Regions from separate parts of the Streptomyces sp. NPDC101160 genome, predicted to be linked through region 2. Evidence: riboswitches for the same ligand, from Rfam matches in the RefSeq annotation. Region 2 holds a riboswitch; each other region holds the start of a gene.

Region 1 (4,028 bases), on a different contig from region 2:
GGACATCCGGTGGTGCCGCCTCACCAGCGGTACCAGCGGTTGCCCGAGCCGCGCACCAGGAAGCCCAGCAGCCAGATGACGAGCACGGCCAGGGCGATCCACCACAGCACGTGGGCGGTGAATCCGACGCCGAAGAGCACGAGCAGAAGCAGAAGGACGAGGAGCAGGGCGATCATGACGCGCCTCCTTCGATGACACGTTCGGTAGCGCTTGGCTGCGCGGCTACCCGCCCTCGGTGTCCGTAACCCCTTCAACCTCCCCCGCGGTCACAGGGCGTCGGCGGCGGTCCGCAGGTCGGCGACCAGACCCGCGTACAGCTCCTCGCGGTCCCCGCCGCCCCCCGCCCGCAGGACGGCCGACGGATGGACGGTCGCGAGCACCCGCAGCTCCCCGTTCCCGGCGCCGTTCCCCTCGTCCGGCAGCGGACGCGGTACGCCCCGGTCGGTGCCGACCCGGAACGACGGGCCGAGCAGCGCGCGGCCCGCCGTCGCGCCCAGCGTGACCACGAGCTCGGGCGAGACCAGCCGGAGCTCGGCGAGCAGCCAGGGGCGGCAGGCGAGGGTCTCGCGCAGGCTCGGCGCCTTGTGGATGCGGCGCTTGCGGGTCTCGTCCTGGGTGAACTTGAAGTGCTTGACCGCGTTCGTGAGGTACACCTCGTCCTCGTCGATGCCCGCGTCGCGCAGCGCCCGTGACAGCAGCCGGCCCGCCGGCCCGACGAACGCCTCGCCCTCCCGGTCCTCCTGGTCGCCGGGCTGCTCGCCGACCAGCATCAGCCGCGCGTGCGCGTCGCCGCGCCCGAAGACCGTCCCGGTCGTGTTCTCGAACAGCGGACAGCCCCGGCAGTCCGCCGCGGCCCGCCGGTGCGCGGGCATGCCGCCGCGCGCCGGCAGGAAGGGGGTGGCGTCGTACGCCTCGGGGCCGGGGCCGGCGCCGTCGTCATGGGTGCCGTTCATGGCAGTACCTCCCGGAGTCGCGGCTACCCCGAATCGCACTGGGCAAATCGGACGATAATCACCCATTCTCTTCAAATAGAGAAATGCGGATGAGTGGCCCCATGAGTGCATTTAGTAGATAAGGCGGGGCGAGGGTGGCGCGGGTGATTCGGGTCACGCTCGAACCGGCCCGCCCGATGCTGGCGCGGCGTCAAGTCCGTACTTTCCGTAAAGGGTTGGGGAATCGGGTCCAGGTAAGCGGAATGATCCTTTTGTGTTTCCGGTAAAGGTCATTTTCGGGCCGCTAATTCCGTCTTGTTTTCGCCGTTTGTTTTCGCATACGGTCACGCCGCAACCGGACGGAAACGCCGAATCCTGCCACCGCCCGGTCACCGCACTCACCACACTCGTCCGGCAGGAGCGGGGGACCCAGGTTTGCCGCCGGTCCCGGGATTCCGGGCCGGCTCGGGGTGAAGCCGTGCGCGCCGCGGCCGGGCATCTCCTGCCCGAACCCGACAGCTCACCTCGCAGGCGGAGGAGAGGAATTCGCCATGCGTGGACACGGGAAGCACCGACGCCCCAAGCGCACCCCGCTCGCTCGCTCCCTCGCCGTCGCCGGCCTCACCGGCAGCGCCGCACTCGCCGTGCCGCTGGCCGGGGCGTCGAGCGCCGTGGCGGCCGAGCCGCACGCGGCACAGACCGTCGCAGTCGAAAAGGCCGTGACGCAGACGGCCGTACGGAAGGCCGTGCAGGCCGGTCCGGTCCGGTATTCCGTCGTCGTCGGTGACTCGCTTTCCGGCATCGCCGAGAAGTACGCGGTCAGGGGCGGCTGGAAGAAGCTCTACCAGGACAACCGCCGGGCCATCGGCCACGACCCCCGGCTCATCCGGCCCGGTCTGAAGCTGACCGTCGACCCGACGTCGAAGCAGGCCCCGACGGCCCCGCGCCTCACCGGCGCCGGCGCGAGCGAGGCGGGCACGGCCACCGCGGTCCAGGCATCCGCCCCGGCCCCGGCCGCGGCCGCCACGACCGGCACCTCCGGCACGTACGCGAACAACCTCGACGGATGGATCCGCGAGGCCCTCGACGTCATGGCCCGCAACGGCATCCCCGGCAGCTACGACGGCATCTACCGCAACATCATGCGCGAGTCCTCGGGCAACCCGCAGGCCATCAACAACTGGGACTCCAACGCCGTCGCCGGCACCCCGTCCAAGGGCCTGCTCCAGGTGATCGACCCCACCTTCCAGGCGTACCACGTGGCCGGCACCTCCGACGACATCTACGACCCGGTCGCCAACATCACCGCGGCCTGCAACTACGCCGCCGCCAAGTACGGCTCCATCGACAACGTCTTCGGCGCCTACTGAGCCCTTCTCTTCCGTGCCGCCCGGCCCCCGAATGGACCGGGCGGTACGAAAAGAGGTACGAAGTCCTGCGTGAAGGATCAACCTCAGGGGCCGCAGGAGCCCCAGGAACCCCAGGACTCCCGGAGCGCGACCGTCCGGGTGTTCATCGCCCTGGCGCCGCCCGACGAAGCGAAGGACGAGCTGGCCCGCGAGCTGCGGCCCGCCTATGAGGCGTACCCGACCCTGAGGCAGAACCGCATCGAGGACTGGCACATCACCCTGGCCTTCCTCGGCGAGCTCCCCGCCGCGGCCGTCCCGCCGCTGCGGCAGCCGCTCGCGGAGCTCGCCGCCGCCCGCCGGCCCCTGGAGCTCGCGCTGCGCGGCGGCGGCCACTTCGACGAGCGGGTGCTGTGGAGCGGCATCGCCGGCGACCTCGAAGGGCTGCACCTGCTCGCCTCGGACGTCCGCGCCCTCGTGAAGGCCTGCGGCATCCCCTTCGAGGACCGCCCGCTGCGCCCGCACCTCACCCTGGCCCGGGCCCGCCGCGGCGACACGGCCTCCGTGGCCGCCGTCGCCGCCGGTCTCGCCGGCTTCACCGGCCGCCCCTGGCGCACCGAACGCCTGCACCTCGTCGGCAGCGACTTCGGCCGCGGTCCCGCGCCCATCCGCTACCGCGACATCGAGTCCTGGCCTCTCGGCGAGCCCGCCGAGCAGCCCTGACGGGCTGAAAGAGGGGGTGTCGCCCCGCGTGGCCACTCTCCTACAGTGCGTGATGCACCCGTCCCGCCGAACCAGGAGCAGCCCGTGGCCGCAGCCCCGCGTGAAGTGCCCGAACTGGACGCCGCCGCCGTCGAGCGGTGGCGGGCCGGCGGCGGAGAGCTCGTCGACCTCTTCGCCCAGGCGCGCGACGCACACGGCGGTGTCGCCGGGGTGCGGATCGGGGAGCGGCCCACCGTCGTGGTGACCGGCGCCGAGGCGGTACGGCAGGTGCTCGCCGTGCGCCCCGACAGGTACGTGAAGCGCTCGCACCGGGCCCGGCTGCTCGTCGGTGACGGGGTGCTCTCTGCGACGGGCGAGGCGTGGCAGCGTCAACGCCGCATGCTCCAGGCTCAGTTCACCGGGCGCGGGATGCGCCGGTACGAGCAGCGGATCGCCGCGGCAGCCCGGACGACCGCGGCGCGCTGGGACGCGTACGCCCGCGCGGGGGAGGTCTTCGACCTCGGCGAGGAGATGCGGCGCTTCGCCCTGGACACCATCTGGCGCTCCCTCACCGGGCACGCCCTCGACGCCGCCACGGAACGCGAACTGGCCAGCCTTCCCGAGGTGGTGGCCGCGATGCCGAGTCTGCCCGCCGACAGCGCCACCGCGCGGGAGGCCGTCGCCGCCGAGCTGGCGCGGATCGACGCGGTGGCGCACCGCGCCATCGCCGCCGCCCGCGACGGCGGCGCGGGCCCCGACGGGCCGGGACTCCTGCACGTCCTCGTCGAGGCCGGCCACACCCGTCCGGAGTACACCGACCGGCTGATCCGCGACGAACTCGTCACCCTGATGCTCGCCGGCCACGAGACCACCGCCACCACCCTCACCTGGCTTCACCTCCTCCTCGACCGGCATCCCGAGGAGCGGGAGCGAGCGCTCGCCGCCGGGCCCGAGGGCTCACCCGAACGGCAGCAGGCGGCCTCCGCGCTCGTCCACGAGACCCTGCGGTTCTATCCGTCGGCCTGGATCCTGCCGCGCTGCGCGGCCG
Region 2 (4,028 bases):
GATCGCGGCCGTCTTCCCCGACGGGCCGCAGCGCTACTTCGACACCGTCTTCAACGACGAGTACTGCGCGGCGCACGGGCTGCTCGACGGTCCCGTACGGGAGGAGCCGGAGGCGTACGCGGAGGGCGAGCCGGTCACCGGCTGGACCCGCCGGGTGCTGACGCGCGAGGAGCCGGTCCGTTGAGCACGACCACCCTGGGGCGCCGGGCCGGGATCTGGAGGCAGAGCCGCAGCTTCGACCCGGCCGTGCGGCTGCTCTTCCTCAACCAGCTCACCATCAACCTCGGCTTCTACATGCTGATGCCGTATCTGGCGGCCCATCTGGCCGACGGCCTCGGCATGGCGGCCTGGGCGGTCGGGCTCGTGCTCGGCGCGCGGAACCTGTCGCAGCAGGGCATGTTCCTGGTCGGCGGCGCGCTCGCCGACCGGCTCGGCTTCAAGCCGCTGATCGTCGCCGGGTGCGCGCTGCGGACGGTCGGCTTCGGGGCGCTCGCGTTCGCGCAGTCGCTGGCGTGGCTGATCGCCGCCTCGCTCGCGACGGGCCTGGCGGGCGCGCTGTTCAACCCGGCCGTGCGGGCGTATCTGGCGGCGGAGGCGGGCGAGGAGCGGCGCGTGCAGGCGTTCGCGCTGTTCAACGCGTACTACCAGGCGGGCATCCTGCTCGGGCCGCTCGTCGGGGTGGCGCTGACCGGGGTGTCGTTCCGGCTGACGTGCGTGGTGGCGGCGGTGCTGTTCGCCGGCCTCACCCTCGTACAGCTGCGGCATCTGCCCGTACGGCGCAAGGGGGATGGGGCGGCTGCGGCGGCCGAGGCTGCGGGGGTCGCGGGGGCCGTGGACGGGGGAGGGGCGCGGGGGCAGTTCCGGTCGGTGCTCGGGAACCGCACCTTCTGGCTGTTCTCGCTGGCCATGACCGGCTCGTACGTGCTGTCGTTCCAGGTCTATCTGGCGCTGCCGCTCGCGGCGGACGGCACGGCGGCGACCACGGCCCTGTTCGTGGTGTCGGCGCTGGTCGCGCTGGCCGGGCAGCTGCGGATCACCGCCTGGTGCAAGGCGCGGCTCTCGCGCGAGCGGTGCCTGGTGCTCGGTCTTGCGCTGATGGGAGCGGCGTTCCTGGTGCCGGCGGCGCTCGGGCGCCCGGTGCCGGCGCTGCTGCTGTGCGCGGCGGTCCTGGCGGTGGCGAACGCGGTGCTCTACCCGTACGAGATGGACACGGTCGTCGCCCTGTCCCGGGGGCGCTGGGTGGCCACCCACTACGGGCTCTACAACACCGTGTGCGGGGTCGGCATCACGCTCGGGAACCTGGGCACGGGTGCCCTGCTCGACGTGACCGGCTGGTCGGCGGCGCCCTGGCTGGTGCTGTGCGCGGTCGGGCTCGGCTGCGCGGCGGCCATGGCGGCGCTCGCGCGGAGCGGGCGGCTCGCCGTAAGCCAACCGGCCGAGGAGGAGTCGCCGAGCCGCGCGGACTGACCGCACCCTGGGGAGGGCGCGGTACCGTCCGCCGCCCGGGACCGGGACCAGGGAGCACAGGGTGGCGCGAGCGGCGGTGCGGCGCGGGCGGGGGGAGGCCCCCAGGGGCGACCCCGACGCGTACCGGGGCGCCCGGCGGTTCCTCCGGGCGCTGCCGCCGCTGCTGATCGTGGGCGGGGTGCTCTACGACCTGGCGACCCCGCCCACCTACACGGCGGTGCCGCTGTTCTCGGCGGCGCCGCTGATCGCCGCGCCCTTCTTCTCGACCCTGACGACGCTGCTCACCGGCATCGCCGCCGTGCTCGCGAGCATCGGCCTGCACTTCTACAACCGGACCGCCGACTCGATCCCCTCGCTCACGGAGACGCTGACCGTCGTGACGGTCGCGGCGCTCGGCCTGCTGATCAACCGGGTGGTGCGGCGCAGCGGCGAACGGCTCGCCTCGGCGCGGGAGATCGCGGAGACCGCGCAGAAGGCGGTGCTCCCGGCGCCCGCCGAGCGGATCGGCGGGCTGCGGATCGCGGCCCGGTACGAGGCGGCGCGGGCGGACGCGTTCATCGGCGGCGACCTCTTCGCGGTGCAGGACACCCCGCACGGGGTACGGCTCGTGGTCGGCGACGTGCGCGGCAAGGGACTCGACGCGGTGGAGGCCGTCGCGGTCGTCATCGGTGCCTTCCGGGAGGCGGCCGAGCAGGAGTCGAGCCTGGAGGGGGTCGCGGCGCGGCTCGAACGGGCGCTGGCCCGGGAGGGCACGCGGCGGGAGGGCCTCGACGCCTTCGAGGGCTTCACGACGGCGGTCCTGGCCGAGATCCCGCGTTCGTCGCGGAGCGGGGACCGGCTCGTACGGGTGGTGAACCGCGGCCATCCCGAGCCGCTGCTGCTGTACGAGGACGGGGGCGTGACGCCGCTGCTGCCGAGCGAGGCGGCGCTGCCGCTGGGGATGGGGGACCTCGGGATGTGGCCGGACCGGGCCGACGAGTCGCCGTTCCCGCCGGGCGCGACGCTGCTGTTCTACACGGACGGCCTGTCGGAGGCGCGGGACCCGGCCGGGGTCTTCTACGACCCGAGGGCGCGGCTCGCGGGGCGGATCTTCCCGGGGCCGGAGGAGCTGCTCGACGCGCTGGTGGCGGACGTGCGCCGGCACACGGGCGGGGGCTCGACGGACGACATGGCGCTGCTCGCGGTGAGCCGGCCGGCGGTGGGGCAGCCGGAGCGGCGGCGGACGATGCCGGTGGTGCCGCCGGCGGGTCCTCGGGTGGGTCCTGGGGTGGGTTCTCGGGTGGTACCGCCGGGCGTGCCGCCCGGGCCGCCGTCAGGGGGCGCGGAGGGCGCATGACGGGCTGTAGTCGACAGGTCTCCCTCCGATAACAATTGACGTAACGTCAGATTCGCGTAGTGATCCCGGTCGCTTCTGAAGGGGGCTCAACTCGGGCGATTCCCTCTCAATTCAGTGAATGATCAAGAGGGACAGCTTGGAATCGGGTGCCCGTGTCTATTAACGTTCGATAACGCAGCGCGGTCGTCCCAGCCGTCGCAAGAGGCGGCACCGTGCGCACGCGCCGAATCCCGCAAGGGAACCGGGGAACCACCACTTGGGGTGAATCGGGCCCCGCCGCACCCGTGCGGCACGTCCGTAGGAGACCTTCCTGCTCCGAACCCGTCAGCTAACCCGGTAGGCGAGAAGGAAGGAAAGGAGAGCGCCTCCGTGGCCTCCAACACCCCCGCTCCGCATACCCCCTTCGCCTCCTACGACGCCCCCGGCGCGGGCGGCACGGACGGGGCGGCCGAGGAGTGGAACCCCACCGAGGACTCCCTGCGCGCCCAGAACCGTTCCGGCGGGCGCCACCGCGTGGTCAAGCAGCGCTCCAACTTCGCCCGCTCCTCCACCGTTCTCGGCGTCGGCGTCATCGCCGCCGTCGGCGCCGGCGGTCTGGCCACCGCCCAGCAGAAGCCGCCGGTCTCGATCGCCCTGCCGGACCTGCCGGACGTCGACCTGCCCGACGCGAGCGAACTCCCGGGCGTCGGCCAGCTGATCGGCCACGACGACCACAACGACTCCGCCGGCAACGGCAACACCCAGCCGCTCACCGCCCTCACCTACACCACCGCCGAGGACGAGACCGCCGGCGCCACGACGCAGACGTCGGCCGACGCCGGTGAGGCCCTGCGCGCCCGCATCCTCCAGCAGGCCGAGCAGCAGCAGGCCGCCGCCGACGCCGCCGAGAAGGCGACGGCGGAGAAGGCAGCCGCCGAGAAGGCGGCCGCGGAGGCCTCGGCCAAGGCCGACGCGGCGGAGAAGGCGGCCGCCGAGGCGAAGAAGAAGGCGGAGGAGGAGGCCGCGGCGAAGGCCGAGGCCGAGCGCCTGGCCAAGCTCGCCGCCGGCTACTCCCTGCCGACCTCCTCGTACACGATCACCTCCACCTACGGCGAGGCCGGCTCGATGTGGTCGTCCGGCTACCACACCGGCCTGGACTTCGCGGCTCCCACCGGCACCCCGGTCAAGGCCGTCCACAGCGGCACCGTGAAGTCGGCCGGCTGGTCCGGCTCCTACGGCTACCGGA
Region 3 (4,028 bases), on a different contig from region 2:
GTCTTCCAGCCGGCCCAGTCGTCCTCGAACAGCGGGTCCTCGATGGAGACGAGCGGGTACGCGGAGACGAGCTCCTCGTAGTACTCGGTCATCTCGGCGGCCGAGCGGGACTTGCCCTCGAACTCGTACGAGCCGTCCTTGTAGAACTCGGAGGCGGCCACGTCGAGCGCGAGCGCGACGTCCTTGCCGGGCACGTAGCCGGCCTGCTTGATGGCCTCGAGGATGAGGTCGAGGGCCTCGCGGTTGGAGCCGAGGTTCGGGGCGAAGCCGCCCTCGTCGCCGAGGCCGGTGGACAGGCCCTTGTCCTTCAGGACCTTCTTGAGGGTGTGGTAGACCTCGGTGCCCCAGCGCAGGGCCTCGGAGAAGGACTCCGCGCCGATCGGGGCGATCATGAACTCCTGGATGTCCACGTTGGAGTCGGCGTGCGAGCCGCCGTTCAGGATGTTCATCATCGGAACGGGCAGCAGGTGCGCGTTCGGGCCGCCCAGGTAGCGGAAGAGCGGGAGGTCGGAGGCCTCGGAGGCGGCGTGCGCGACGGCGAGCGAGACGCCGAGGATGGCGTTGGCGCCGAGCGAGCCCTTGTTCTCGGTCGCGTCCAGGTCGAACATCGCCTGGTCGATCAGGCGCTGCTCGGTGGCGTCGTAGCCGACGAGCTCCGGGCCGATCTGCTCGATGACGGCGAGGACGGCCTTCTCGACGCCCTTGCCGAGGTAGCGGTTGGGGTCCCCGTCGCGGAGCTCAATGGCCTCGAACGCACCAGTGGAGGCACCGGAGGGAACGGCAGCACGGCCGGTGCTGCCGTCGTCGAGGCCGACCTCGACCTCGACGGTGGGGTTGCCTCGGGAGTCCAGGATTTCCCGGGCTACGACGACGTCGATGGACGGCACGAGCATCTCCTTCTGGGATGTGACGCTGGTTGTGACGCATGCGGCAAGGTCTCGTTCGCCTTGCGACAAGAGCCTAACCGGCGCGGGGGCTCCGGCCAGCCGGGCGCCCGCCCCCTGGGACGAAAAAGGACCCAAGGGCATGCATTGGGGGACGAAAGACCGCGGTTACCGATCGGTACGAAACGGGCCCGGAGCGCAGGCTCCGGGCCCGTTCCAGGGTCACCGCGGGGGGACAGCCGTCAGGCTCACTTCAGGTGGAGCTGCTGGCCCGGGTAGATCAGGTCGGCGTCCTGGACGATGTTCTTGTTCAGCTGGAACAGCTTCTGCCAGCCGCCCTTGACGTGGTGCGTCTGGGCGATGCTGCTCAGCGTGTCGCCGGCCTTGACCTTGTACTCGCCGTCGCCCTTGGCGACCTTCTTGCCGGTCGGGGTGGTGACGGTCTTCGCGGCCTTCGGCGCGGTGCGCTTCTCGCTGCGGGTGGTCGGCTGCTCGGCGGTGCGCTGGGTGGCGGGCTTCGGCGCGGCCGGCTTCGGGGCCGGGGCCGGGGCCTCGGCGGAGCCGCCGTCGTACGAGGCGCTGGACAGGCCGACGCCGCAGCTCGGCCAGGCGCCCTTGCCCTGGCCCGCGAGGACCTTCTCGGCGACAGCGATCTGCTGCGACTTGGAGGCCAGGTCCGCGCGGGAGGCGTAGGCGGTGCCGCCGTAGGCCGCCCAGGTGGAGTTGGTGAACTGCAGGCCGCCGTAGAAGCCGTTGCCCGTGTTGATGGACCAGTTGCCGCCGGACTCGCACTGGGCGACGGCGTCCCACTCGGCGGCGGTGGCGGCCGAGGCGGTGCCCGCGGTCATCAGCGGGGCGGCGACGGCGACGCCGGCGACACCGGCGAGGGTGACGACGCGGGTGACCTTGGACGGACGACGGTGCTTGCCCTTGCCGGAAAGCAGCATGGAAGTTCTCCTCACCGACGCCTACGAGGTGAGCTGTCGGGTTCGGGCGAGTGAGTTGCCCGGCCGCGTGTCCTTGCACGCGACTTCACCCCAAGCCGGTCGTCGGCCGTCTGTCTCAACGGCCGGGGCCGGCACTTACCTTGGGTCCCCCGCTCCTGCCTTCGGCGCTTGCGCGACGACTGTTCCCGGCGTCCGGCGGCAGGATTCGGCGTACCGGTCGGCGGGGCCCGCGGTGGCGAGCGGTCCTGACCGTAGACACACCCCCGGGGGAAGTTCAAAGCCCATCAACCCGGAAAAATCGCCCCTCCTTGCGCTCCGTCAGGTGACGTTTGCGCAGGTGAGGGGCGAAACGCGCAAAGTTTGCGGACGTAATACGGCCGTTCGACAAGAGAGACTCATGTCTCACTTGCACAGAACCGGACATTCAGTCCCTAACTACCCCTCAGGCGTAGTGGTGGGCGCGGGCTTCCCGAGGTTCAACTCAAGGCTCTGACCAGGGAGGATGAGGTCGGGGTCGGTGCCGACCGTCTTCTTGTTGGCGTCGTAGAGCGCGGTCCAGCCGCCGGGCAGGGCGTTCTGCTGTGCAATGTCCGACAGGCTGTCACCCGGCTTGACGGTGTATTCGTCCGAGCTGGGCGTCTTGTCCGTGTTGTCCGCGGCCGCGTCGCCGGCCGGGGCGGCATGCCGTCCGGATTCGGGCGAACCGTCCGTCTTGCCCGGTTCTTCTGTCGCGGCGTCACCGCGGTGCTTGCCCGTGCCGGTGGGGGCCGTTTCGGACGCATCAGGCGTACCGGGCGTAACGGAACCATCGGGCGTACCGGGCGTTACGGAGGTGCCGGGCGTCACGGGAGTGGTGGGCGCGGCCGGCGAGGCGGGCGTGGTCGGCGCGGTCGAAGTCGACGGGGCGGCCGGAGTGGTGGGCGCGGCGGGCGTCGTGGCGCTCGACGAGGGCTTGGTGGTCTTCGTGCCCGACTCGGCGGGCAGTCCCTCGGTGCGGTTCGACTCCTGGGGCGCCGCCGACTGCGTGGGAGTGGCGGCCGGGCCCGGGTCGACGGCGGGCTTCCTGCCGTCGTTCGTCAGGCCGGCGATCGGCGCGCAGGTGGCCCACTGGGTGTCGCCGGCGGCGAGCGCCTTGTCGGCGATCGCGATCTGCTGGGCGCGGCTGGCGAGGTCGGGGCTCGGCGCGTAGGCGAGGCCGCCGTGCCGCTCCCAGCTCTCCTGGGTGAACTGGAGCCCGCCGTAGAGCCCGTTGCCGAAGTTGGCGCTCCAGGCGCCGCCCGACTCGCACTCGGCGACCCGGTCCCAGGTCGGTGCGTCGGCGGCGGAGGCGGAGCCGGTGGCGAGCAGCGGCAGCGCCATGGCCGAGCCGGTGACTCCCGCGGCGACGACGATCGCGGGGGCCTGGCGGGGTCTGCGGTGACGTCCGTTCCCGGAGCGCATGCGGAGTGCCTTTCGCGTGACTGCTGAGGTTGCGGGTGAACGTAGCGGCATTCGAACGCACGTCACAAGTCGATGCAGCGCAGATCACGCGAAGATCACAGTATTGACGCTACGTCAGCTACGAGGGGCTTTGTGGGAAGCACTGAACTCGACCGGAAGCGTGCGCAGGCCACGCATGATGAGCCCGCCGCGCCACCGCAGTTCGGCCGGATCGGCCCCAAGTCGCAGGTCCGGCAGGCGAGTCAGGAGCGTCGCGAGTGCCGTCTGCCCTTCGAGGCGCGCCAGCGGGGCGCCCAGGCAGTAGTGGATGCCGTGCCCGTACCCCAGGTGCTGGTTGTCGCGGCGCGCCAGATCCAGCGTGTCCGGCTCGTCGAACCGCGCCGGGTCCCGGTCCGCGGCCGCGAGCACGACCAGAACCGGGTCGCCGGCCGGGATGTCCTGGCCGCCGATGGTCAGCGCCTCGGTGGCGAAGCGCCAGGTCGCGAGCTCCACCGGCCCGTCGTACCGCAGCAGCTCCTCGATGCCGGTCTCCAGGAGCGCCGTCTCGCCCGCCGCGATCGACTCCTGGAGGCGGCCGCGCTGCTCCGGGTGACGAAGCAGGGCATACACGCCATTACCGATCAGATTGACCGTGGTCTCGAAACCGGCGAAGAGAAGGATGAAGGCCATGGCGGCGGCCTCGTTCTCGGTGAGGTGCTCGCCGTGGTCCGACCCCTTGATCAGCCCGGAGATCAGGTCGTCGCCCGGCTCCTCCCGC

The links. A riboswitch is a leader RNA that binds a small molecule or an ion and turns the genes downstream of it on or off. The one in region 2 is predicted to bind cyclic di-AMP.
Region 1: linked by a shared signal. The riboswitch ahead of ACIRSU_RS07800 (transglycosylase SLT domain-containing protein) and the one ahead of ACIRSU_RS22475 (M23 family metallopeptidase) in region 2 are both predicted to bind cyclic di-AMP.
Region 3: linked by a shared signal. The riboswitch ahead of ACIRSU_RS35490 (transglycosylase family protein) and the one ahead of ACIRSU_RS22475 (M23 family metallopeptidase) in region 2 are both predicted to bind cyclic di-AMP.

What each region holds. Positions count from the first base shown of each region.
Region 1 covers NZ_JBIWPJ010000002.1:481,859-485,886, forward strand. Annotated here, with positions in the region: gene ACIRSU_RS07790 (hydrophobic protein) at 21-176, opposite strand; gene ACIRSU_RS07795 (UdgX family uracil-DNA binding protein) at 267-953, opposite strand; cyclic di-AMP (ydaO/yuaA leader) riboswitch at 1,289-1,479, shown strand; gene ACIRSU_RS07800 (transglycosylase SLT domain-containing protein) at 1,484-2,302, shown strand; gene thpR (RNA 2',3'-cyclic phosphodiesterase) at 2,372-3,001, shown strand; gene ACIRSU_RS07810 (cytochrome P450) at 3,086-4,028, shown strand, end outside.
Region 2 covers NZ_JBIWPJ010000006.1:639,087-643,114, forward strand. Annotated here, with positions in the region: gene ACIRSU_RS22460 (PLP-dependent cysteine synthase family protein) at 1-184, shown strand, start outside; gene ACIRSU_RS22465 (MFS transporter) at 181-1,467, shown strand; gene ACIRSU_RS22470 (PP2C family protein-serine/threonine phosphatase) at 1,544-2,803, shown strand; cyclic di-AMP (ydaO/yuaA leader) riboswitch at 3,015-3,161, shown strand; gene ACIRSU_RS22475 (M23 family metallopeptidase) at 3,173-4,028, shown strand, end outside.
Region 3 covers NZ_JBIWPJ010000015.1:45,074-49,101, forward strand. Annotated here, with positions in the region: gene eno (phosphopyruvate hydratase) at 1-893, opposite strand, end outside; gene ACIRSU_RS35490 (transglycosylase family protein) at 1,133-1,831, opposite strand; cyclic di-AMP (ydaO/yuaA leader) riboswitch at 1,835-2,008, opposite strand; gene ACIRSU_RS35495 (transglycosylase family protein) at 2,267-3,271, opposite strand; gene ACIRSU_RS35500 (cytochrome P450) at 3,386-4,028, opposite strand, start outside.